DNA from 3 places in the Streptomyces sparsogenes subsp. cuspidosporus genome. Region 1 is predicted to be linked to each of the others. Evidence: riboswitches for the same ligand, from Rfam matches in the RefSeq annotation. Region 1 holds a riboswitch; each other region holds the start of a gene.

Region 1 (7,532 bases):
GGTGCTCTCCTCCCTCACCTGCCAGCTCGGTGTCTTCGCTGCCGAGCGCGGTGACGTGAAGAAGCTGCGCACCTGGTTCGTGATCACCTTCATCATGGGCGCGATCTTCGTCGGCGGTCAGATCTTCGAATACACCGAGCTGGTCAAGCACGAGGGTCTCTCGCTCTCGTCCGACCCGTACGGCTCGGTGTTCTACCTGACCACCGGTTTCCACGGACTGCACGTGACGGGCGGACTCATCGCCTTCCTGCTGGTCCTGGGCAGGACGTACGCGGCCAAGAGGTTCACCCACCAGCAGGCGACAGCGGCCATCGTGGTGTCCTACTACTGGCACTTCGTCGATGTCGTCTGGATCGGCCTCTTCGCCACGATCTACATGATCAAGTAATCCGGTCGCCGTACTGGCACCACGTCCTCAAAGCATCGACGCAGAAGATCCTGACACCGGGGTAATCCGTGAAAAAGCTCTCCGCACGACGGCGCCATCCGCTGGCTGCGCTCGTCGTCCTACTCTTCGCGCTGGCGGTCACTGGGGGGCTGTACGCCGCGTTCTCGCCGAGCGAGGCGAAGGCCGATGACAGCTCCGCCCAGTCCCTCGCCATCGAGGAGGGCAAGAAGCTCTACGCCGTCGGCTGCGCCAGCTGCCACGGCACCGGCGGTCAGGGTACGACCGACGGTCCGAGCCTGGTCGGCGTCGGCTCCGCCGCCGTGGACTTCCAGGTCAGCACCGGTCGCATGCCCGCGCAGCAGCCCGGCGCGCAGGTGCCCAAGAAGAAGAACATCTACTCGAACGCGCAGATCCAGCAGCTCTCCGCGTTCATCGGCTCGCTCGGCCCCGGCCCGGAGACGCCGACGAAGGAGCAGTACGACCCCGCGGGCGGCGACGTCGCCGAGGGTGGCGAGCTCTTCCGCACCAACTGCGCGCAGTGCCACAACTTCGTCGGCAAGGGCGGCGCCCTGACCAACGGCAAGTACGCGCCGTCGCTCGAGGGTGTGTCCCCCAAGCACCTCTACGAGGCCATGCAGACCGGCCCGCAGAACATGCCCTCCTTCCCCGACACCACGATGCCGGAGGAGAAGAAGAAGGCCATCATCGCGTACCTGGACACGGTCAACAGCGACAAGACCGAGACCCCCGGCGGTATGGAGATCGGCGGCCTCGGCCCGGTCAGCGAGGGCCTGTTCGGCTGGATCTTCGGCATGGGTGCCATGATCGCCCTGACCATCTGGGTCGCCGCCCGGACCGCAAAGGCCAAGAAGTCATGAGTAGCCACGACAATTCACACGAAGACCACCTGCCCGAGGGGCGGGGAGGTGAAGAGGGCGGCGCGGTAGAGCCCGCCGACAACCCCTTCGCCGACCCGGGCCTGCCGCCGCACGAGCCCCGACAGCAGGACATCGACGAACGAGCCGCCAAGCGCTCCGAGCGCACGGTCGCGCTGTTCTTCACCGCCTCGATGGTGGCGACGATCGCCTTCATCGCCTCGTTTGTGGCGCTGCCGGTCGACAAGATCATCTATGTCTTCCCGCTCGGCCACATCAGCGCGCTGAACTTCGCGCTCGGCCTGACCCTGGGCATCGCGCTGTTCACCATCGGCGCGGGCGCGGTCCACTGGGCCCGCACCCTGATGTCCGATGTGGAGATCGCCGACGAGCGCCACCCGATCGAGGCCTCGCCCGAGGTCAAGGCCAAGGTGCTGGACGACTTCCGGCAGGGCGCGGCCGAGTCCGGCTTCGGCCGGCGCAAGCTCGCCCGCAACACCCTCTTCGGCGCGCTGGCCCTGGTGCCGCTCTCCGGCCTGGTGCTGCTGCGCGACCTCGGCCCGCTGCCGCAGGACAAGCTCCGCCACACCAAGTGGGGCAAGGGCAAGCGCCTGATCAACCAGAACACCAACGAGGCGCTGCGCCCCGAGGACATCGTGGTCGGCTCGCTCACCTTCGCCATGCCCGAGGGCATGAGCGAGGAGGACCACGACTTCCAGACGCAGATCGCCAAGGCGGCCCTGATGCTGGTCCGGCTGCAGCCGGAGAACATCAAGGACAAGCGCGAGCTGGACTGGTCGCACGACGGCATCGTCGCGTTCTCCAAGATCTGCACCCACGTCGGCTGCCCGATCAACCTCTATGAGCAGCAGACCCACCACGTCCTGTGCCCGTGCCACCAGTCGACGTTCGACCTCTCCGACGGCGGCCGAGTGATCTTCGGCCCGGCCGGGCACGCCCTGCCGCAGCTGCGGATCGGGGTCAACAAGGACGGTTACCTCGAAGCCAAGGGCGACTTCGCGGAGCCCGTCGGTCCTGCTTTCTGGGAGCGCGGATGAGTACTGCAACTGAATCGCAGCGGGACCGCAAGGCCCCCGCGGGCGAGCGCGTCGCCGACTGGGCCGACGGCCGGCTGGGCGTCTACAGCCTCGCCAAGGCCAACATGCGCAAGATCTTCCCGGACCACTGGTCCTTCATGCTGGGTGAGGTCGCGCTCTACAGCTTCATCATCATCATCCTCACGGGTGTGTATCTGACGCTGTTCTTCCACCCCAGCATGGAAGAGGTCACGTACCACGGCCCGTACGTCCCGATGCAGGGCGTGCGGATGTCCGAGGCGTTCGCCTCGACGCTCGACATCAGCTTCGAGGTGCGCGGCGGTCTGCTCATCCGGCAGATCCACCACTGGGCCGCGCTGATCTTCCTCGCCGCGATGCTCGTGCACATGATGCGCGTCTTCTTCACCGGCGCCTTCCGCAAGCCGCGCGAGATCAACTGGCTGTTCGGCTTCCTGCTGTTCTTCCTCGGCATGCTGACCGGCTTCACCGGCTACTCGCTCCCCGACGACCTGCTCTCCGGCACCGGTCTGCGGTTCATCGAGGGCGTGTTCCTGTCGATCCCGGTCGTCGGCACCTACATCTCGATGTTCGTGTTCGGCGGCGAGTTCCCCGGCATGGACCTGATCCCCAGGCTCTACCCGGTCCACGTCCTGCTGCTGCCGGGCATCATGCTCGGCCTGCTGGTGGCGCACCTGATCCTGGTCTTCTACCACAAGCACACGCAGTACCCCGGGCCCGGCAAGACCGAGAAGAACGTGGTCGGCATGCCCCTGCTGCCGGTCTACATGGCCAAGGCGGGCGGGTTCTTCTTCCTGGTCTTCGGCGTCATCGCGGTGCTCTCCGCGATCGCCACCATCAACCCGATCTGGGCCATCGGCCCCTACCGGCCCGACCAGGTGTCCACCGGCGCCCAGCCCGACTGGTACATGGGCTTCGCCGAGGGTCTGGTCCGTGTGATGCCCGGCTGGGAGATCAACCTGTGGGGTCACACGCTCGTCCTGGGCGTGTTCATCCCGATCGTGCTCTTCCCGCTGGTGCTGTTCGCGATCGGTCTGTACCCGTTCATCGAGTCCTGGATCACCGGCGACAAGCGCGAGCACCACATCCTGGACCGCCCGCGCAACGCCCCGACCCGGACCGCCTTCGGTGTCGCCTGGCTGACCGTCTACCTGGTGATGCTGGTCGGTGGTGGCAACGACCTGTGGGCCACCCACTTCCACCTGTCGATCAACTCGATCACCTGGTTCGTCCGGATCGCCTTCTTCGTCGGCCCGGTGGTGGCCTTCATCGTCACCAAGCGGATCTGCCTGGGTCTGCAGCGGCGTGACAAGGACAAGGTGCTGCACGGCCGCGAGACCGGCATCATCAAGCGGCTGCCGCACGGCGAGTTCATCGAGGTGCACGAGCCGCTCTCGCAGGAGGACCTGTTCAAGCTCACCCAGCATGACCAGCCCAAGCCGCTCGAGATCGGCCCCGAGGTCGACGAGAACGGTGTCCGCCGCAAGATAAAGCGTTCGCAGAAGCTCCGGGCCAAGCTGTCCAAGGGCTACTACGGCGGGGACAACGTGATCCCCAAGCCGACCACCGAGGAGTACAAGGAGATCACCAGCGGCCACGGCCACCACTGATCCCCTCAGCGAACACCTCAGCTGTTACGCCACACACCAGGGCCCCGGCCCGGACCACACGGTCCGGGCCGGGGCCCTGGGCCGTGGTGCGGGCCGTGGCCCAGGGCCCCGGCCCGTCCAGCAGCCGGGCACGGACCTGCCACCCCCCGCCGCGCCGATAGGCTTGCCACGGGGCCGCCCCGTCGAACCGCGCGGACCCCCTCAGCCCAGCCGAGATCCAGGAGCGGACCATGGACGTTGTGACCCCAGCCGGAGGCGACAACCGCGCGACGGCCCGCACCTGGCCGGACGTGCTCGACTCCCTGCTGCTCGGCCACGACCTCGCCGCCGACGACACCGCCTGGGTCATGGACCGCATCATGCGCGGCGAGGCCAGCGACGCCCAGATCGCCGGCTTCGCGGTGGCGCTGCGCGCCAAGGGCGCCACCGTGGCGGAGGTGTCCGGGCTGGTGCGCACCATGTACGAACACGCCAACGTGATCGAGGTCCCCGGGCCGACGGTGGACATCGTGGGCACCGGCGGGGACCGCGCCAAGACCGTCAACATCTCCACCATGTCGGCGCTCGTGGTGGCCGGCACCGGCGCCAAGGTGGTCAAGCACGGCAACCGCGCCGCGTCCTCCGCCAGCGGCTCCTCCGACGTCCTCGCCAAGCTCGGCGTCAACCTGGACCTGACCCCCGGGCGGGTGGCCGAGGTGGCCGAGGAAGCGGGCATCACCTTCTGCTTCGCGATGCGCTTCCACCCCGCACTGCGCCACGTCGGGACCGCGCGCAGCGAGCTCGGCATCGCCACCATCTTCAACTTCCTCGGCCCGCTCACCAACCCGGCCCGGGTGCGCGCCCAGGCCACCGGGGTCGCGGACGCCCGCATGGCGCCCATCATGGCCGGTGTGCTCGCCGAGCGCGGCTCCTGCGCGCTGGTGATGCGCGGCGACGACGGCCTGGACGAGCTGACCGTCACCTCGACCTCCCAGGTGTGGGTGGTCGAGGACGGCACCGTGCGGCAGGAGACCTTCGACCCGCGGGACGTCGGCATCGACCTGGTCCCGGTGGAGGCCCTGCGCGGCGCCGACCCCTCGTACAACGCGGACGTCGCGCGGCGGCTGCTGGCGGGGGAGCGCGGCCCGGTCCGCGACGCGGTGCTGCTCAACTCGGCGGCGGCCCTGGTCGCCCTGGAGGGCGGGACGGGCGGCAAGCCGCTCGCGGAGCGGATCGCCACGGGTATCGAGAAGGCCGCCGAGTCCATCGACTCCGGCGCGGCCCGCGCCTCCCTGGACCGCTGGGTCCTCGCCACCAACGCCTAGTTGTTTCAGGCGCCCCGGGTCCCGGCCCCTGCCCGCCATGCGTACGCATCGTCCGTATGGCGGACAGGGGTCCCGTGCGCGGGGCGCGGCGTGGCATACTCCTGCGCAGGTCACGAGCGACAGCGACTTCGGCCCCGGCCCGCTGTCCGGCAACCCTCCGTCCGTGGCGGGGTGCCCCGGGTGATGACCAGGCCGCAGGCAGCGAGGTCTGCGGCAAGCGCGGACCCCTCGCGAAACCCAGGGGTCCTGGTTGTCGAGGGAGTTCTTCCGTGATGCAGCGAATGCGCTAGGGCCGACGGCCCCTCTTCCCCCCTCAACCGGCGCGGTGCGGTCAATGCCCGCGCGTTGAGCATCCTTCCGCGTGCCCGGCGGCGGTCGCCGCGCGCACGCGTGACGCATTCACCTCTTCGTCCTCCCGGGAGACTTCGCCATGTCCGCGATCACCGCTGCCTCCGCCACCGAGACCCGCTCCCCGCTGCCCGTCCTCGGCCGCGACGTCCTCGTCCCGCTCGTGACCGGCGGCGAGGTCACCTACGCCGCGCTGGACTACGCCGCCAGCGCCCCCGCCCTCCAGCGCGTCTGGGACGACGTCGCGGCCTACGCCCCGTACTACGGCAGCGTCCACCGGGGCGCCGGCTACCTCTCGCAGCTGTCCACCGACCTGTTCGAGAACAGCCGCAAGGACGTCGCCGCCTTCCTCGGCTGCCGCCCCGACGACCAGGTGGTCTTCACCCGCTCCACCACCGACTCGCTCAACCTGCTCGCCGCCGTCCTCCCGCACGGCACCCGGGTGTTCGTGTTCGAGACCGAGCACCACGCCTCGCTGCTGCCGTGGCAGCAGCGGGAGGGTGTCGAGGTCGGCTTTCTGAGCGCGCCGCGCTCCCCGCGCGAGGCCGTCGAGACGCTGGACCGAGCGCTGTCCGCATGGCGGGCGGAGGGCCCGGCCGAGGGCGGGGCGGCCGGGCCGGCGCTGGTGTGTGTGACCGGCGCGTCGAATGTGACCGGCGAGCTGTGGCCGGTGCGGGAGCTGACCGAGGTGGCCCACGCGCACGGGGCCCGCATCGTGCTGGACGCGGCGCAGCTCGCCCCCCACCACCCGGTGGACATCGCCGCCTCGGACATCGACTGGGTCGCGTTCTCCGGGCACAAGCTGTACGCGCCCTTCGGGGCCGGGGTGCTGGCGGGGCGCGCGGACTGGCTGCGCGAGGCCCGGCCGTATCTGGCGGGCGGCGGCGCCAGCCGCAAGGTCGCCGTGCGCGTCCGGGAGGGGGGCGGCGGGGTGGACGTGGAGTGGCACACCACCGAGGCCCGGCACGAGGCCGGCTCGCCGAACGTGATCGGTGCGTACGCGATCGCCGCGGCCTGCAAGGCGCTGACCGAGGCCGGGTTCGAGGGCCTGGTGGCGCGGGAGCGGGAGCTGATCGCGAGGGTCCGCGAGGGCCTGGCGGAGGTGCCCGAGGTGCGGGTGCTGTCCCTGTTCGGCGACGACGCCCCGAGGGTGGGGGTCATCTCCTTCGTGGTGGAGGGCTGGAACAGCTCCCACTTCGCGGCCGCGCTCTCCGCCGAGTACGGCATCGGGGTGCGGGACGGGCTGTTCTGCGCGCATCCGCTGGTGCGCACCCTGCTGGGCGGGGAGCCCGGGGACCAGGGCGAGTGCGGGGCGCCGGAGGCCGCGCCGGGGGAGCGGTCGCTGAACGCGATCCGGGTCAGCTTCGGCGCGGGCACGCCCGACGAGCACGTCGAGCGGTTCATCGGCGCGGTGAAGGAGCTGGTCCGCGACGGCGCGAAGTGGACCTACCGCACGGAGGACGGGCGCTGCGTCCCGGACCGGGGCTGACCCCTGTACTCCGGGATCGAGGCCGGCCCGGGGCCCCGGCCTAGCCGTCGAGGCCGATCGCGAAGGCGGCCTCCAGGTCGTGCTGGGAGTAGGTGCGGAAGGCGATGTGGGTCTCGGTGGAGGCCACGCCCGGCACCTTGCTGATCCGGCCCGGGATGACGTCCGCGAGGTCGTCGTGCCGGGCCACCCGCACCATCGCGATCAGGTCGTGCGCCCCGGTGACCGAGTAGACCTCGCTCACGCCGTCGAGCGCGGCGATCTTCTCGGCGATCTCCGGGATCTGGTCCACGCTGGTCTTGATGAGGACGATCGAAGTGATCACGGCTGGCTTTCTCCCTCGCTGGGCCTGGCTGCCCTGTTCACTCTAGTCGTCCGCCCGAAGCGGACCCACGCGTAGAGGAACCCGAGGCTGAACCCGACCAGGTGGGCGAGGTAGGCGACC
Region 2 (7,532 bases), on a different contig from region 1:
TGGGCGACGGTCCAGTCCAGCCTGAAGAAGAAGATCGGCTCGGTCGTCACCAAGGGCGGCGACCCCGCGGGCGTGCTCAGCGAGGTCCAGCGCCAGGCCGACGCGATGGAGACCGCGGCGGGTTAGTGGTGTCCGGCGAGCGGGGCGAGCGCGACGAGCGCGCGGACGAGAGGGGCGGCGCACCCAGCGGCGGGGCCGGGGAGCCCGCCGGGGGCGGCCTGTCCGAGCGGGACCGGGACGTGCTCGCCGTGGAGCGGCGCGGCTGGCCGGGGCCCGGCGCGAAGGAGCGCGCGATAAGGGAGCGGCTCGGCATCTCGCCGACCCGCTACTACCAGCTCCTGAACGCCCTCCTGGACGATCCCCGGGCCCTGGCCCACGACCCTGTGACCGTCAACCGCCTCCGCCGCCTGCGCGAAGCACGCCGCGGACGCCGCTGACGCGGGCGCCGTGGCGCCACGAAGGCGGACGCGGGCGCCGTGGCGCCACGAAGGCGGACGCGGGCGCCGCTGAGGCGGGAGCCGTAGCGCCGCGGACGCCGACGCTGCTGACGCGGCCGCCGTGGGGCTGCTGAGGCGGGAGCCGTACAGCCACGAAGGCGAACGCCGACGCTGCTGACGCGGGAGCCGTAGCGCCGCCGCCAACGCGGCCGCCGTGGCGCCGCGACGGTGCCCGTTGCCCGCGGTTCACCCCACGGCGATAGGGTCGGCCGCATGGGCAGCCACCCTCTTCCCGTACCCACGACAGCAGCCGGCCGTGAGGGCCTGGCGGCGATCCTCCAGCGGCCCGGGGAGGCCGTCTTCGCCTTCGACTTCGACGGGACCCTGGCCGACATCGTCCCCGACCCCGACCAGGCGCGCGCCCACCCCGGGGCCGTGCCCGCGCTTTCCCGCCTCGCCCCACGGCTGTGCTCCGTCGCGGTGATCACCGGCCGGCCGGCCGCCCTCGCCGTGGAGTACGGCGGCTTCGCCGAGGCGGCGGGCCTCGACCGCCTCCTGGTCCTCGGCCACTACGGCGCGGAGCGCTGGGACGCCGCCGACGGCGAGGTCGCCACCCCGCCCCCGCACCCGGGCGTCGCGGCGGTCCGGGCCGAACTGCCGGACGTGCTCGCGGCGGTCGGCGACGTGCAGGGCGCCACCGTGGAGGAGAAGGGGCGCGCCGTCGCCGTCCACACCCGCCGCGCCGCCGACCCGCAGGGCGCCTTCGAGGCGCTGAGCGGGCCGCTTCGCCTCCTCGCCGAGCGGCACGGGCTGATCGTCGAGCCCGGCCGCCTCGTGCTCGAGCTGCGGCCGCCGGGCATGGACAAGGGCGTCGCGCTCACCGACTACGTCCGGCGGACCGGGGCCGGAGCGGTGCTGTACGCGGGCGACGACCTGGGGGATCTGGCCGCGTTCGGCGCGGTGGAGCAGCTCAGGTCGCGGGGCGTGCCCGGGGTCCTGGTGTGCAGCGGCAGCAGCGAGGTCACCGAACTGGCCGAACGAGCCGACCTGGTGGTCGCTGGCCCCACGGGCGTGGTCGACCTCCTGACCGCCTTGGCCGAGGCCCTCAAGGACTGACGGCGGGCCCGTCGGCCCCCATGCGAGGCCGTTTTGCCCCGACCCCGCGGGCGACGCGCCGGGCGGGAGCTGGGCGCGGCCCCGCCGGGGCGGAGCGCGGCCTCATCTACGCCGGGCGGAGTCGGACGTGGGCCCTGCCCATGCGGGGTGCTGCCCCGCCCATGCCGGGCGTGGGCCCTGCCCATGCCGGGCGCGGCGCGTCCGACCCGTGCCCGGGGGCCACGTCGTCGTCAGTTCGCGCAGCTGCGCCAGGAACCATTGCGCGGGCGGCAGCGCGGTCGCGGTAGTCCGTGTGCGTGGGGAGCCGGGCCGGGCCCGGCGCGCCGCCTGCGGGGCCGGGCCAACACGCACCCGCCCCGGGCGGGGGCGGGCGCCCCGCGCCCGGGGGGCTACGTCGCCGTCGTCAGTTCGCGCAGCTGCGCGAGGAACCACTGCGCGGGCGGCAGCGCGGTCGCGGCGGCCGCGAGGCGTTTGGTGCGCTCGGCCCGTTCGCCGTCGGGCATGGAGAGGGCCTCGTGGAGGGCCCGGGCCGTCGCTTCGATGTCGTACGGGTTGACCACGAGCGCGTCGGCGCCCAGTTCCGCGTACGCGCCCGCTTCGCGGGAGAGCACCAGCGCGCAGCCGCGCTCGGAGACCACCGGGACCTCCTTGGCGACGAGGTTCATGCCGTCCCGGATGGGGTTGACGAGGGCCACGTCGGCGAGGCGGTAGGCCGCGAGCGACCGGGCGAAGTCGTCTTTGACGTGGAGGGCGACCGGCTGCCAGCCGTCCGTGCCGTACTCGGCGTTGATCTCGCCGGCGACCCGCCGCACCTGCTCCGTGTAGTCGCGGTAGACGGCCAGGTCCTGGCGGGAGGGGTAGGCGAAGGCGACGTGGACCACGCGCTCGCGCCACTCGGGGTGGGTTTCCAGGAGCCGTCGGTAGGCCAGCAGCCCGCGGACGATGTTCTTGGAGAGCTCGGTGCGGTCCACCCGGACGATGGACTTGCGGCCGGGGCCGATCTGCGCGCGCAGGGCGGTGAGCCGCTCGTCGACGTCCGCCGCGCGCGACCGCTGCCGCAGGAAGTCCGCGTCCGCGCCGAGGCCGTGGACGCCCAGCCGGGTCTCGCGCCCTTCGAAGCGCACGGACAGCCGGGCGCCGTCCCGCACCACCTCCGCGCCGAGCACGGCCGCGGCGCAGTCGGCGAAGGCGAGGGCCCAGCGCTCGGTGAGGAACGCGGCGCGGTCGCCGCCCAGGATGCCGCGCAGCACGCTCGCCGCCACGTCGTCCGGCAGCAGCCGGTAGTAGTCCGGCGGCGCCCAGGGGGTGTGGGAGAAGTGGCCGATCCGCAGGTCGGGGCGGCGCTCGCGGAGCATGGCGGGCACCAGCGCCAGGTGGTAGTCCTGGACCAGCACGGCGGCGCCCTCGGCGGCCTCCTGCGCGAGCGCGTCGGCGAAGGCCGCGTTGTACGCCTGGTAGGCGCCCCACTGGTCGCGGAACTCCGCGCCGAACGCCGGCTCCAGCGGGGTCTGGTAGAGCAGGTGGTGGACGAACCACAGCACCGAGTTCGCGATGCCGTTGTACGCGGCGTCGAAGACCTCGGGCGCGATGTCGAGCATCCGCACCCGCTGCCCGCCGGTGTCCCCGGGGTCCAGGTGCCCGGGCCCGGCCCGCCGGGCGGCCTCGCGGTCGCCGTCGCCCAGCGCCGCGCAGACCCATACCGCGTCGGTGTCCGGGCCTATGGCGCTGAGGCCGGAGACCAGCCCGCCGCCGCCGCGCTTGGCGTCGAGCGAACCGCCCTCCCGCAGGGTGTACGAGACCGGGCCGCGGTTGGACGCGACGAGGACCTGTGCACTGTGCTCGGAGGCCATGTCGCGAGCCTAGCCACCCGGCGCCGTGCGCAAACGTGCGTGCGGTTTCTTGCCCCCGTCGGCGGTCGGCCGACGGGCCGGGTGGGAGAGGGGCAGGGGGCCGCGCGCCCCGGCAGCAGGCGGTCGGCGCGCCACGTAGTAGGCGACAGGGCCGGGCGCGCCAGGCCTCAGGTGACGGGGCCCGCGCGCGTCAGGCCGCTCGTCGCTCCACGTACTCCGGGATCTCGATCATCGGCGGCCGCTCCTCCGTGTCCACCGCGCTCGTCCGGGCCACGAAACCGCTCTCCCCCCGGTCGAACTGGGTCAGCCGCGGCCGCACCAGGTGGCCGCGGGCCAGCCGCAGCTGGGCCGTACGGTAGATCGTGGCCGCCATGCGGCCGAGCGCCTGCGCGTCCTGGTGCCGGTGCTTGCGCACGCCGATGTCGACCTGGGCGAGCGCGTCGAGCCCGACCGTGTGCAGCGAGTCGATGAGCAGGGCGAGCTCCACCCCGTACCCGACCGGGAAGGGCAGCCGCTCCAGCAGGGAGCGGCGCGCCGCGTACTCGCCGCCGAGCGGCTGTACGAATCCGGCCAGCTGGGGCCAGTGCAGATTGAGCAGCGGCCGGGCGACGAGTTCGGTCACCCGGCCGCCCTGGGCCGCGGCCGCGCCGTGGGCGAGCGGGTCCTGTCCGCCGCCGAGCGGCCGGTCGTACATGCCCTTGACGAGGTGCACGTCCGACTCGGTCAGCAGCGGGCCGACGATCCCGGAGACGAAGCGCGCGTCGAACTCCCGCAGGTCGGCGTCGATGAAGCAGATGATGTCCCCGCTGGTGGCCAGGAGCGAGCGCCACAGCACCTCGCCCTTCCCCGGCAGCGCCGGCAGCTCGGGCAGCAGCGAGTCGCGGTGGACGACCCGCGCGCCGGCGGCCGCGGCGACCTCGGCGGTGTGGTCCGTGGATCCGGAGTCCAGCACCACCAGCTCGTCGACCAGGGGCGCGGCCTCGCTCATCAGTTCGCGGCGGATGGTGGCGGCGATCTCGCCGACGGTCGCCTCCTCGTCGAGGGCGGGCAGGACGACGCTCACGGTCCTGCCCGTGGCGCGCTTCGCGGCCAGCAGGAGGTCGAGCGGACGGTCGTCGGCCGACCAGGACCGCTCCTTCAGCCAGCGCTCCACCTCTTCCAGCACGTCCATGCCTCCCTGTTGTGCTCCTGCTGTGCCCGCGAGCACGGCGGACTGTGATCCATCTCGCGCTTCGGACGACTATCTCAACCATCCACGCCTTCGGTTACAGTCTTGAACAACGCACGTGACCGCCATATGTCGGGGGTCGAGTGCGACAAACGCGCCGGGCCAGGTCCGGCGCCATACCGCTCATCCAGAGGGGCAGAGGGAACGGCCCGTTGAAGCCCCGGCAACCCTCCAGCCGGTCCTGATTCTCATCGAAGCGGGGCCCCGGCTAGGGAAGGTGCCAATTCCGGCTCGCGACGAGATGCGTCGCGAGGAAGATGAGGAGAAAGGGCCTCGCCATCCATGGCTGTGCAAGCTGTCGAAAGCTCAACCACTTCTTCCGGTCCCGCCGACTCCGCCGCTGCCGCCGGATCCTCCGTCTCGCTGGGCCCCGCCGTCGCGCTGTCCTGTCGTGAGTGCGGGGAACGCTTCCCCCTCGGTCCCATTTTCGCCTGCGCGGAGTGTTTCGGACCGCTCGAAGTCGCGTATGACCTGCCGACCGGCGACCCGGAGGGGCTGCGCCGGCGGATCGAGGCCGGCCCGAACAACATCTGGCGCTACGCCCCGCTGCTGCCCGTCCCGGCGGACGTGGCCGACAAGCCCAATCTGAACCCCGGCTTCACCAAGCTGGTCAAGGCCGACAACCTCGCCCGAGAGCTGGGCGTGACCGGCGAGCTGCACATCAAGGACGACTCCGGGAACCCGACGCACTCCTTCAAGGACCGCGTCGTCGCCCAGGCCGTCGAGGCCGCCCGCGCCTTCGGCTTCACCACCCTCTCCTGCTCCTCCACCGGCAATCTCGCGGGCGCGGTCGGCGCCGCGGCCGCCCGCGCCGGGCTGCGCTCGTGCACCTTCATCCCGCACGACCTGGAGCAGGGCAAGGTCGTCATGGCCGCGGTCTACGGCGGCGACCTGGTCGCCATCGAGGGCACGTACGACGACGTCAACCGCTTCTGCAGCGAGCTGATCGGCGACCCGGCGGGCGAGGGCTGGGGCTTCGTCAACGTCAACCTGCGCCCGTACTACGCGGAGGGGTCCAAGACCCTCGCGTACGAGATCTGCGAACAGCTCGGCTGGCGGCTGCCGGACCAGCTCGTCATCCCGATCGCGTCCGGCTCGCAGCTCACGAAGATCGACAAGGGGCTGAAGGAGCTCATCGAGCTGGGCCTGGTCGAGGACAAGCCGTACAAGATCTTCGGTGCCCAGGCCGAGGGCTGCTCCCCGGTCTCCACCGCCTTCAAGGCCGGCCACGACGTGGTGCGCCCGCAGAAGCCGAACACCATCGCCAAGTCGCTGGCCATCGGCAACCCGGCGGACGGGCCGTATGTGCTGGACATCGCGCGCCGCACGGGCGGAGCGGTGGAGGACGTGAACGACGAGCAGGTCGTCGACGCGATCAAGCTGCTGGCCCGTACGGAGGGGATCTTCGCGGAGACCGCGGGCGGGGTGACCCTGGGCGTGACGAGGAAGCTGCTCGAGAACGGGGTGCTGGACCCCACCCTCACCACCGTCGTGCTCAACACGGGCGACGGCCTCAAGACGCTCGACGCGGTCGCCCCGACGAGCGGGCCCACGGCGGTGATCCGACCCAGCCTCGACGCGTTCCGCGACGCCGGTCTGGCTTGATTTCGTCCCTCGCTTCCCGCCGCACTTCCCACGAGAAGGTGAAACCCTCATGAGCGTCAATGTCCGGATCCCGACCATCCTCCGCACCTACACCGGCGGTCAGGCGGAGGTCAGCGCCGAGGGGGCGACCCTCGCCGAGGTCCTCTCCGACCTGGACCGCAACCACCAGGGCATCGCGGCCCGGGTGCTGGACGACACCGGCAAGCTGCGCCGCTTCGTGAACGTCTACGTCAACGACGATGACGTGCGCTTCGCCGACGGCCTGGAGACCGCGACGCCGGACGGCGCCGGGATCTCGATCATCCCGGCGGTCGCGGGCGGCTGCTGATCCGGTCGTACGCCGCGTCCCACCCGGGAACCCCACCCCCGGCATAAACGGAATCGCCTCGTCCTGATAGAAACGGACGAGGCGATTCCGCGTGTTGAATCGCGATACAGTTGAAGCGATCCCCATCTGCTTCGGTCGGCTTCGGCGCCGACCGCATATGAGAACTCGTCAACTTGTGCGCTGAGTGCGCGTACGAATTGTCGGGTTGATCCCCTATGTCCGGCCCGGGTTGCCCCGAATTCACGGGAATTCGCCACTTATTACCGATCGACCCTCGCCAGAATTCTCGTCCGATTGACCTGTTGCAGAGGGCAGTGGGACAGATACATTCAGCGGCGGTCGACGCGTTCCGGCGCACACCCCCCTCGACTCGGGGGGTGAGGTCTGACCCGGGTCCGCGGAGTGCGGTCCTGCGCAAGGGCCAGCAATAGGGGAGTTAGGAATGGCTCAGGGCACCGTCAAGTGGTTCAACGCGGAGAAGGGGTACGGCTTCATCGCGGTCGACGGTGGTGCGGACGTGTTCGTCCACTACAGCGCGATCCAGATGGACGGGTACCGCACCCTCGAGGAAGGCCAGCGGGTCGAGTTCGAGATCTCGCAGGGCCAGAAGGGGCCGCAGGCGGACATGGTCCGCGTGGCTGTTGGCTGAAGCGCCGACGCGAGGCAGCTGACTGGACCGTTCAAAGGGCCCGTACCCTCCCGGGGGCACGGGCCCTTTGGCATGCGTCCGGATGATCACTTGAGGTCACCTTGCCCCAACCTGTCACCCACCCCCACGCTTGCACTCTCGGGGGTCGAGTGCTAATCATTGGCGTTAGCACTCTGAGAGTGAGAGTGACAGAAGGATCGGGTCGGTGAGGTCCGTCGGGCCGTGCGGGGCAAGGAACCGCGGGGCAGGCAGACCGTCCGTCGCGGGCGCCAGGCGCGGTCCGGAGCAATCCACCCCGTCTTGGGAGGACCACTTCACA
Region 3 (7,532 bases), on a different contig from region 1:
ACGCCGCACCGGCCGAAGGCACGGTCCTGCACGCCGGGGCCGCCGACGCGGTCCCCGGGAGCTACATCGTCACCCTGAAGAAGACGGCCGGCCTCAAGGCCGCCTCCGCCCGCGGCAAGGAGGTCATATCCGGATACGGCGGCGCGGTGGAGCGAACCTTCACCACTGCACTGAACGGCTACGCCGCCAAGCTCAGCCCCACCGAAGCCAGACGGCTCGCCGCCGACCCGGCCGTGGCCTCCGTCGAACAGGACCGGAAGGTCCACGCCGACGCGACCCAGACCAACGCCCCCTGGGGCCTGGACCGCGTCGACCAGACCAACCTGCCGCTGAGCGGCACGTACACCTACCCGGACAGCGCCGGCAGCGGTGTGACCGTCTACGTCCTGGACACCGGGGTGCGGATCACCCACTCCCAGATCAGCGGCCGGGCGTCCTACGGCTACGACTTCGTGGACAACGACAGCACCGCGCAGGACGGCTACGGCCACGGCACGCACGTCGCCACGACCGTCGCGGGCAGCACCTACGGCGTGGCCAAGAAGGCGAAGATCGTGGCGGTACGCGTCCTCGGCAACGACGGGTCCGGCACCACGGCCGGCGTCATCGCGGGCGTGGACTGGATCACGGCCAACCACTCCGGACCGTCGGTGGCCAACGTATCGCTGGGCGGCGGAGCGAGCACCTCCCTGGACACCGCCGTCAGCAACTCGATCGCCTCCGGTGTGACCTACTCCATCGCCGCCGGCAACTCGAGCGCCAACGCCGCCGACTACTCCCCCGCCCGGGTGCCGACCGCCCTCACCGTCGGCGCCACCACCAGCACCGACGCGAGGGCGAGCTATTCAAACTACGGTTCGGTGGTGGACCTCTTCGCCCCGGGCTCGAACATCACAGCCGGCTGGAACACCTCTGACACCGCCACGTACACCGGCTCCGGCACCTCCTTCGCCGCCCCCCACGTGTCCGGCGCCGCGGCGATCTATCTCTCCGGCCACACCGCCGCCTCTCCGTCCGAGGTCGGGAGCGCGCTGGTGAACAGTGCCACCTCGGGCGCCCTGTCCGGGATCGGCTCGGGCTCCCCCAACAAGCTGCTCAAGATCGTCCAGTGACACGCTGACCACGACACCGGATACCGGTGATCGCACACTGCCGCCCGCCGGATCCCACCGGCGGGCGGCAGCCCGGCGCGCGGGAGATCAGGGGTCGGTGGACAGGGGCGTCGGCCACCCGGATCACGTCGGCGACGGCTATTTCGTCCGCCGGGCGGGCCAGCCGGTAGCCGCCGTTCCCAGCGCGCCGACTGGTGGCCGGCCCGCCCCGGCGCAGGTCGCCCAGGATGCCGTCCAGGAACGTGTGCGGAATGCCCTGCGCCACCGCGATCGCCTCGGCGCTCGCCGTCAGGAGGGGATGGTGAACGGAGGGTGCGCACCATTGAGGAAGTAGTCCCCGACCTCGCGAAGTCTGTCGGCGACGGGCTCGCGCAGGGTGTGCGTCCGGGCGTTGCGCCAGAAGCGGTCGAATCCATGCCGCAGGAAGGCGGCACGCGCGCCGATGACGTCCAGGGCACGTGTAGTGATCTCCAGCGCGGCCCGGGAGGCCGCGGACTCGGCCACGCTCGCGAGTACGGCGATCTCCGCGCACTCGTCGTCGTCGAGGTCTTCGCCCTGTGCGAAGCCACGCGCCAGTGCCTCGACCGCCTGGTCGGCGAGAGCCGACGCGGAACGGGCGGCAACGGTCAGTTCCCCGTACACGCTCAGCACGTACGGGTCCCGCGACGGATCGCCCGGCCAGGGCTGTTGCGCGGGGGGCTGCCAGGAAGAGTTCACCACCCTGCTGTACTCGCGCACTTCGGCAAGCAGCCCCTCGGCGACGCCGAGACAGAACTGCACGGAAACCAGGCGTGCGGTCGGTGCCGCCAAGCCGGCGAAGGGGGGCAGGGCGTCCTCGTCCGAGGAGAGGGAGCCGAACACGTCGTCGGCCGCGACCGGTACGGAGTCGAACTCCACACTGCCGCCGGCCGCCAGGCGCTGGCCGAAGGTGTCGTCGTCGACGTACACGACGCCGGGGTGGGCGGGATCGACGAGGACGGCCAGGGGATCACCGCTGCCGGACCGAGTGGCACGGACGACCAGCCGATCGGCGATGCCCACTCCGGTGACACAACTCTGCCGGCCGTCCAGCACATAGCCGCGCGCGGTGGGGGTCAGTCTGGGAGTCGGTTCACAGGAAGCGAGACCGCCTCCCCACCACCACTGCCTCGCCGCGGACTCGTGCTCGACGCGGGTGGCGAGGGCGGGACCGGCGAAGAACCGGGCGCTGGAGGACAGGAAGTAGTGGCAGCCGAGGAGGTAGCCGATCGCGCCGTCGGCCGCTGAGATCGTCCGGACGACCGCGTAGGCCGTACGCCAGTCCGCGCCTCCCGCGCCTCCCGCGCCGTGTCCGGCCGGTGCCGGCAAGGTGAGCAGCCCTGCCTCGCGCAGCCGCGCAACCTCGTCGAACGGTGCTTTCCCGGCCTGCTCGCGGTCGACCGCGTCCGTGGCCAGGTCGTCCGCGATCTCCCGGGCTATGCGCAGCCAGTGGTCGTGTCCGGTTCCCGCGTCGATCGCCTCATCCACCGTCGTCATGCTCGCACCCGCCTCATGGAACGGCACGTGTCGCCAAAGCTCCCTTCCGCGTCAGGCGTGTATGTGCGGCCCACCCGCCGTACGGTGACGAGGCGCTGCTGCGTAACGGACATGTAGAGCATGCTCACTCGCCCCGGCGACCGGCGTCAACATTTCCCTACTAAATCGATAGGAAAACTGGGGAAAGTGCTCTGTCCTGGCCGATTTTCACCGCGTGTTCGGCGCGGCAAGGCGTACAGCTGTGGCGAAGGCGCCGTCGTGGTGGACCAGGGCGGGGCTCCGGGCGGGGCCGCCGCCCGATGGGACCTCGCCGATGACCAGGTAGTGCTCGCCGATCTGCTCGTTCTCGGCACCCAGCACATGGACGGCGAAGCGATCCGCGTGCTGGACCGCGTCGAGGGTCGACACGGTGGCTCCGTGACGCGCTGCTACCGCGAGGAGATACGGCCCTGCTACACATGGCCGACACGAACCTGTCACACACGGACCGGAATGCGAATTCGGCCGACGCCCGTTCTGGCTGGCATGACTATTGGCGTAGCGCTCAACGCGTCCGACGCGCAGAACCAGCTCGACGCCACCGTGCGGCTGGCCCAGGAGGCCGCAGCCGCCGGTCCGCGGTCGGCTTGGTTCGGCCAGACCTTCGGCGCGGACTCACCCCAACTCGCTGCGATCGTCGGGCGCGCGGTACCCGGACTGCATGTGGGCACCTCCGCGATCCCCGTCTTCGGCCGCGCCCGGCCGACCAGTTCCGTGGCGAACGACAGGCGTGCGGGGTTCTCCACCGTGAACACGCCGCAAGGGCGAAGGACAGCACATGCAGCAGCCAGAGCGGGGCGTGGCCGGAGAACGCCATGATGGTCAGCAGCAGGGCCCGCGCCGCGTACAGCGACTGTGTCCACAGGAGCAGGGTGCGCCGGTCGTACCGGTCCGCGACGCCCCCGCCCCACAGACCGAACAGCAGCACCGGGGCGAATTCGAGGCCGACCACCCAGCCGAGCGCGGTGCCGCTGTGCGTGAGCGTGAGGACGAACCAGTCCAGCGCGACGCCCTGCATCGCGCTGCCGATGTTGGACACCGGGCCCGCACTCCAGTGGATCCGGTAGTCCCGGACCCGCAGCGCGGCGAAGACTCCCGTCGGTGCGGTGCTGTTGACGACCATGCGGCTCTTACCGGTGGGTCGGTCGTGGTGGTACGACGTGTTCGCCAAGGCGGCGGCCGGCGAGGGCAGTGAGGATGTGCGAGACCCCTCAGCGGTGCTCAAGCGGAGAAAGGGATGAACGGAGTGGGCGGTCAGCGACAGGTCTGGTCGAACTGCTCGGCGCGGCGGCCCGCCCAGAACGGGTCGAGCAGCACGGTGCGTGCCTGACCTGCGGTCTCCATGGCCGGATGAAAACACACGGCGGGGCGATCGTCCACCAGGCGTCCCGGCAGCCGAGACTCCGCTGCCTTCGACAGGGCGTACGATTCCGGCATTGACGTACGACAGGGCCGCTCCGTACGATCACGAATGGCATTGAGTGTCAGCGTCAAGCCCTGGCTCGCTGACCGGCAACCCTCCCCCGCGGTGGGGTGCTCCAGGTGAAAGCCCGGCGGGATCAGCGACAACCCCCGCAAGCGCGTGGCCCCGTGGCCGGGGCCGGAGATGTGGAGGACCGGTATGCGGCACGGTGGTGACCTCAGTACCTCCTTCGCCGTGGCCATGGTGTTCTCCCGGCTCTCGCGCCGGCGCCACATCGACCTGAAGCGCTCGACCAGCTGCCTCTGTCAGGCCTGACGGCCCTTCCCGCCGCCGGTCGAAGTCCGGCCCCGGCCGTTTCCACACTCCTCTTGTCCTGATCCCCGTTTTCACCTGATCCCTGTCTGCACAGCGCTCCCCCGCCACCGGCGTCGCGCCGGCCGGAGCCACACACCCATGCACGGCCGTGCCTCATACGGCACCCCATGCCTGGTGACACGAGTAGGAGAACCCCTCCCGTGACAGCACTTCCGGATTTCAGATCCTCCCCGTGGGCACCGCTGGCCGCCCTTGTGACCACCAGTGTGCTGCTGACCGCCTGCGGGTCGAGCGGCGACAGCTCCGGCTCCAGCAGCGGCCGGGCGAAGTCCGGCGGCACCCTGACCTTCGCGGTGGGTTCGGACGCCGGCTGCGTGGATCCGCAGCAGGTTGGCAGCAACGACACCATCTACTCGGTGCGCCAGATCGTGGACTCCCTGACGGACCAGGACCCCAAAACCGGCAAGATCGTGCCGTGGCTGGCGAAGAGCTGGGACGTCAGCTCCGACACAACGACGTTCACCTTCCATCTGAGGTCGGGTGTCACCTTCAGCGACGGTTCGAAGCTGACCGCGCAGGTGGTCAAGGACAACTTCGACGCGGTGCCAAAGCTCGGCGCCCTGGGAACCCTGCCCAAGGGCTATCTGAGTGGCGTCAAGAGCACCACCGTGGTCGACCCGCTCACCGTCAAGGTGACCTTCAAGGAGCCCAACGCCCAGTTCCTGCAAGCCACGTCGACGCACTCGCTGGGCATCGAGTCGTCGGCGAGCGCGAAGAAGACCCCGCAGCAGAAGTGCAGTGACGGGGTGATCGGATCCGGGCCCTTCGTGCTGAAGCAGTATGTGCAGAACCAGTCGATCACCCTGGCCAAGCGCGGCGGGTACGCGTGGGGTTCCTCGCTGTGGAACAAGAAGGGCGAGGCGTACCTGGACAAGCTGGTGTTCAAGGTCGTACCGGAAGCGGGAGTGCGGGCCGGCGGTCTCCAGTCCGGCCAGGTGGACGCGATCAGCAGCGTGGGCAGAGCCAACGAGGCGGCGCTCAAGGGCGGTCAGGTCACCCTCCGGCGACGGGCCAACCCCGGCCTCGTGTTCGGTCTCGGGCTCAACAACTCGCGGCCGGTACTGAAGGACGCGAGGGTGCGTCAGGCGTTGTTGTCCGCCATCGACCGGCAGCAGATCGCCGACACCGTGTTCCCCACGGGCACCCAGGCGGCGACCAGCGTCCTCGCACACACCACGCCCGACTACACCAGCCTCGCCCCGGACCTGGCCTTCGACGTGGCCAAGGCGAAGTCCCTGCTGGACAAGGCCGGTTGGAATACCGGAAGCGACGGCATCCGCACGAAGAACGGCAAGAAGCTGAACCTGACCATCGTCTGGTTCCCCAACGCGGCCACCAATCAGCCCGCGTTGGAGCTGATCCAGCAGCAGCTCAAGGCCGTCGGTGTGACCGTGACCCTCGAGCAACGCCAGGTCACCCAGTTCGCCCCGACGCTCCAGTCGGGCGACTACGAGGCGGTTTGGGGGAACGTCACCCGTGCCGATCCGGACATCCTGCGCAGTTCGTTCTCCACCAAGCTGGCCAACTTCTACCGCCTGCCGGCGAGCGGCCTGGATGCGGCGCTGTCCGCGCAGGCTGCGACCACCGACCCGGCCAAACGCGGGCAACTGGCCGGCCAAGCACAGCAGCTGATCGTGCGGAACGCCTACTACGCGCCGGTGGTGGAGCTCCAGACCCAGCTGGGCGTCTCGAAGAAGGTGCACGACCTGAACTTCGACGCCTCCAGCCGGATCCAGCTGCACGACACGTGGATCGGCTAGCCCCGTGCGCCGTTATGTGATCAAACGGCTTGCCCAGGCGGCCGGGGTGCTGTGGGCGGCCCATACGGTCTCGTTCCTGGTGCTGGACTATCTGCCGGGCGACCCGGTCACGGCGATGGCCAGTGCGGGAATGGACTCGGGGCAGGTCGATCCGCAGCAGATCGCCGCCCTGCGGCACGAGTACGGCTTCGACAAGCCGGTGCTCGTGCAGTACGCCGAGAACCTCGGCCGGGCGGTGCGCGGGGACTTCGGCGACTCGGTCGCCACCGGCCGGCCGGTCGCCTCGACGCTGGCCGACGCGCTGCCGCAGACCCTCCAGCTGACCGGCGCGGCCCTGCTGCTCGCGGTGATCCTCGGCGGCGGTCTGGCGGTGGTGGCGACGTACACCTCTCGGCGCTGGCTGCGGCAGCTGCTGCTGTCACTGCCGCCGCTAGGGGGGTCCGTCCCGACGTTCTGGGTAGGGCTGCTGCTCGTCGAGGCGTTCTCCTTCCGGCTGCACTGGTTTCCGGCGTTCGGCAACGACGGCCTCCGGGGGCTGGCGCTGCCGGCCCTGACACTGGCGGTCCCGACCGGCGCGCAGATCGCCCAGGTGCTCGCCAAGAGCCTGCTCACCGCGCTGGACCAGGCGTATGTGGAGACCGCGCGGGCCAAGGGCGCCGGCCGGTGGCGGGTCCATCTGCGGCACGCGCTGCGCAACGCGTCCCTGCCCGCGCTGACCGTCGTGGGTCTGCTGGTAGGACAGCTGATCGCCGGTTCGGTGGTCGTCGAGACGGTGTTCTCCCGTGACGGCCTCGGCCGCGTGACTGCTGCGGCGGTCACGGCCCAGGACATCCCGGTGGTCCAAGGGGTGGTGGTGTTCGGGGCGCTCATCTTCGTGACGACGAACCTGGTCATCGACCTGGTCTATCCGCTGCTGGACCCGCGGATCGTAGTGGCCTCGGGCAGAAGGGCGGGCATCGCATGAGCCAGAATCTCGTCGACAACCCGGCCGACCCGGCCGACCCGGCCGAGGCCGGCCGAGGCCTCGCCCGGCCGGTCGACACGGGGACCGGTCCCGGGCCGGGGCATCGCGTCGGCCTACGGCGGGGCTTGCGATTCCTGCTGCGCCGCCCCGGTCTGCTGCTGTCGGTCGCCGTCCTCGTGCTGGTGGTGCTGGCCTCGTTCTGGCCGGACCTGTTCACCTCGCAGGATCCGCTGAAGGGGGTGCCGTCGCAGAACTTCCGCGGCCCGAGCGGCACCCACTGGTTCGGCACCGACGAGCTGGGACGCGATGTGTTCTCCCGCGTGGTGCACGGCGCCCAGTTGTCC

Evidence for each region. Region 1 has a riboswitch for S-adenosylmethionine ahead of ABFY07_RS32165 (aminotransferase class V-fold PLP-dependent enzyme). Riboswitches for the same ligand answer to the same signal wherever they lie in the genome.
Region 2: it holds a riboswitch for S-adenosylmethionine, as region 1 does, so the genes downstream of both, thrC (threonine synthase) here and ABFY07_RS32165 (aminotransferase class V-fold PLP-dependent enzyme) in region 1, are expected to answer to the same signal.
Region 3: it holds a riboswitch for S-adenosylmethionine, as region 1 does, so the genes downstream of both, ABFY07_RS02485 (putative leader peptide) here and ABFY07_RS32165 (aminotransferase class V-fold PLP-dependent enzyme) in region 1, are expected to answer to the same signal.

Annotation. Positions count from the first base shown of each region.
Region 1 is NZ_BAAASD010000037.1:65,276-72,807, reverse strand. It holds gene ctaE (aa3-type cytochrome oxidase subunit III) at 1-388, shown strand, start outside; gene qcrC (cytochrome bc1 complex diheme cytochrome c subunit) at 457-1,266, shown strand; gene qcrA (cytochrome bc1 complex Rieske iron-sulfur subunit) at 1,263-2,321, shown strand; gene qcrB (cytochrome bc1 complex cytochrome b subunit) at 2,318-3,949, shown strand; gene trpD (anthranilate phosphoribosyltransferase) at 4,180-5,253, shown strand; SAM riboswitch class IV at 5,362-5,479, shown strand; gene ABFY07_RS32165 (aminotransferase class V-fold PLP-dependent enzyme) at 5,684-7,090, shown strand; gene ABFY07_RS32160 (Lrp/AsnC ligand binding domain-containing protein) at 7,131-7,412, opposite strand; gene ABFY07_RS32155 (rhomboid family intramembrane serine protease) at 7,409-7,532, opposite strand, start outside.
Region 2 is NZ_BAAASD010000035.1:44,704-52,235, forward strand. It holds gene ABFY07_RS31185 (ABC transporter substrate-binding protein) at 1-126, shown strand, start outside; gene ABFY07_RS31190 (DUF3263 domain-containing protein) at 129-437, shown strand; gene otsB (trehalose-phosphatase) at 711-1,553, shown strand; gene ABFY07_RS31200 (alpha,alpha-trehalose-phosphate synthase (UDP-forming)) at 1,943-3,403, opposite strand; gene ABFY07_RS31205 (glucosyl-3-phosphoglycerate synthase) at 3,594-4,568, opposite strand; SAM riboswitch class I at 4,752-4,895, shown strand; gene thrC (threonine synthase) at 4,914-6,236, shown strand; gene ABFY07_RS31215 (MoaD/ThiS family protein) at 6,286-6,564, shown strand; gene ABFY07_RS31220 (cold-shock protein) at 7,007-7,213, shown strand; gene groL (chaperonin GroEL) at 7,532-7,532, shown strand, end outside.
Region 3 is NZ_BAAASD010000001.1:585,629-593,160, reverse strand. It holds gene ABFY07_RS02510 (S8 family peptidase) at 1-1,112, shown strand, start outside; partial or broken gene ABFY07_RS02505 (Rrf2 family transcriptional regulator) at 1,171-1,392, opposite strand; gene ABFY07_RS02500 (acyl-CoA dehydrogenase family protein) at 1,401-2,627, opposite strand; gene ABFY07_RS02495 (hypothetical protein) at 2,835-3,035, opposite strand; partial or broken gene ABFY07_RS02490 (LLM class F420-dependent oxidoreductase) at 3,153-3,362, shown strand; partial or broken gene ABFY07_RS43050 (MFS transporter) at 3,436-3,789, opposite strand; SAM riboswitch class IV at 4,140-4,253, shown strand; gene ABFY07_RS02485 (putative leader peptide) at 4,273-4,404, shown strand; gene ABFY07_RS02480 (ABC transporter substrate-binding protein) at 4,605-6,224, shown strand; gene ABFY07_RS02475 (ABC transporter permease) at 6,229-7,188, shown strand; gene ABFY07_RS02470 (ABC transporter permease) at 7,185-7,532, shown strand, end outside.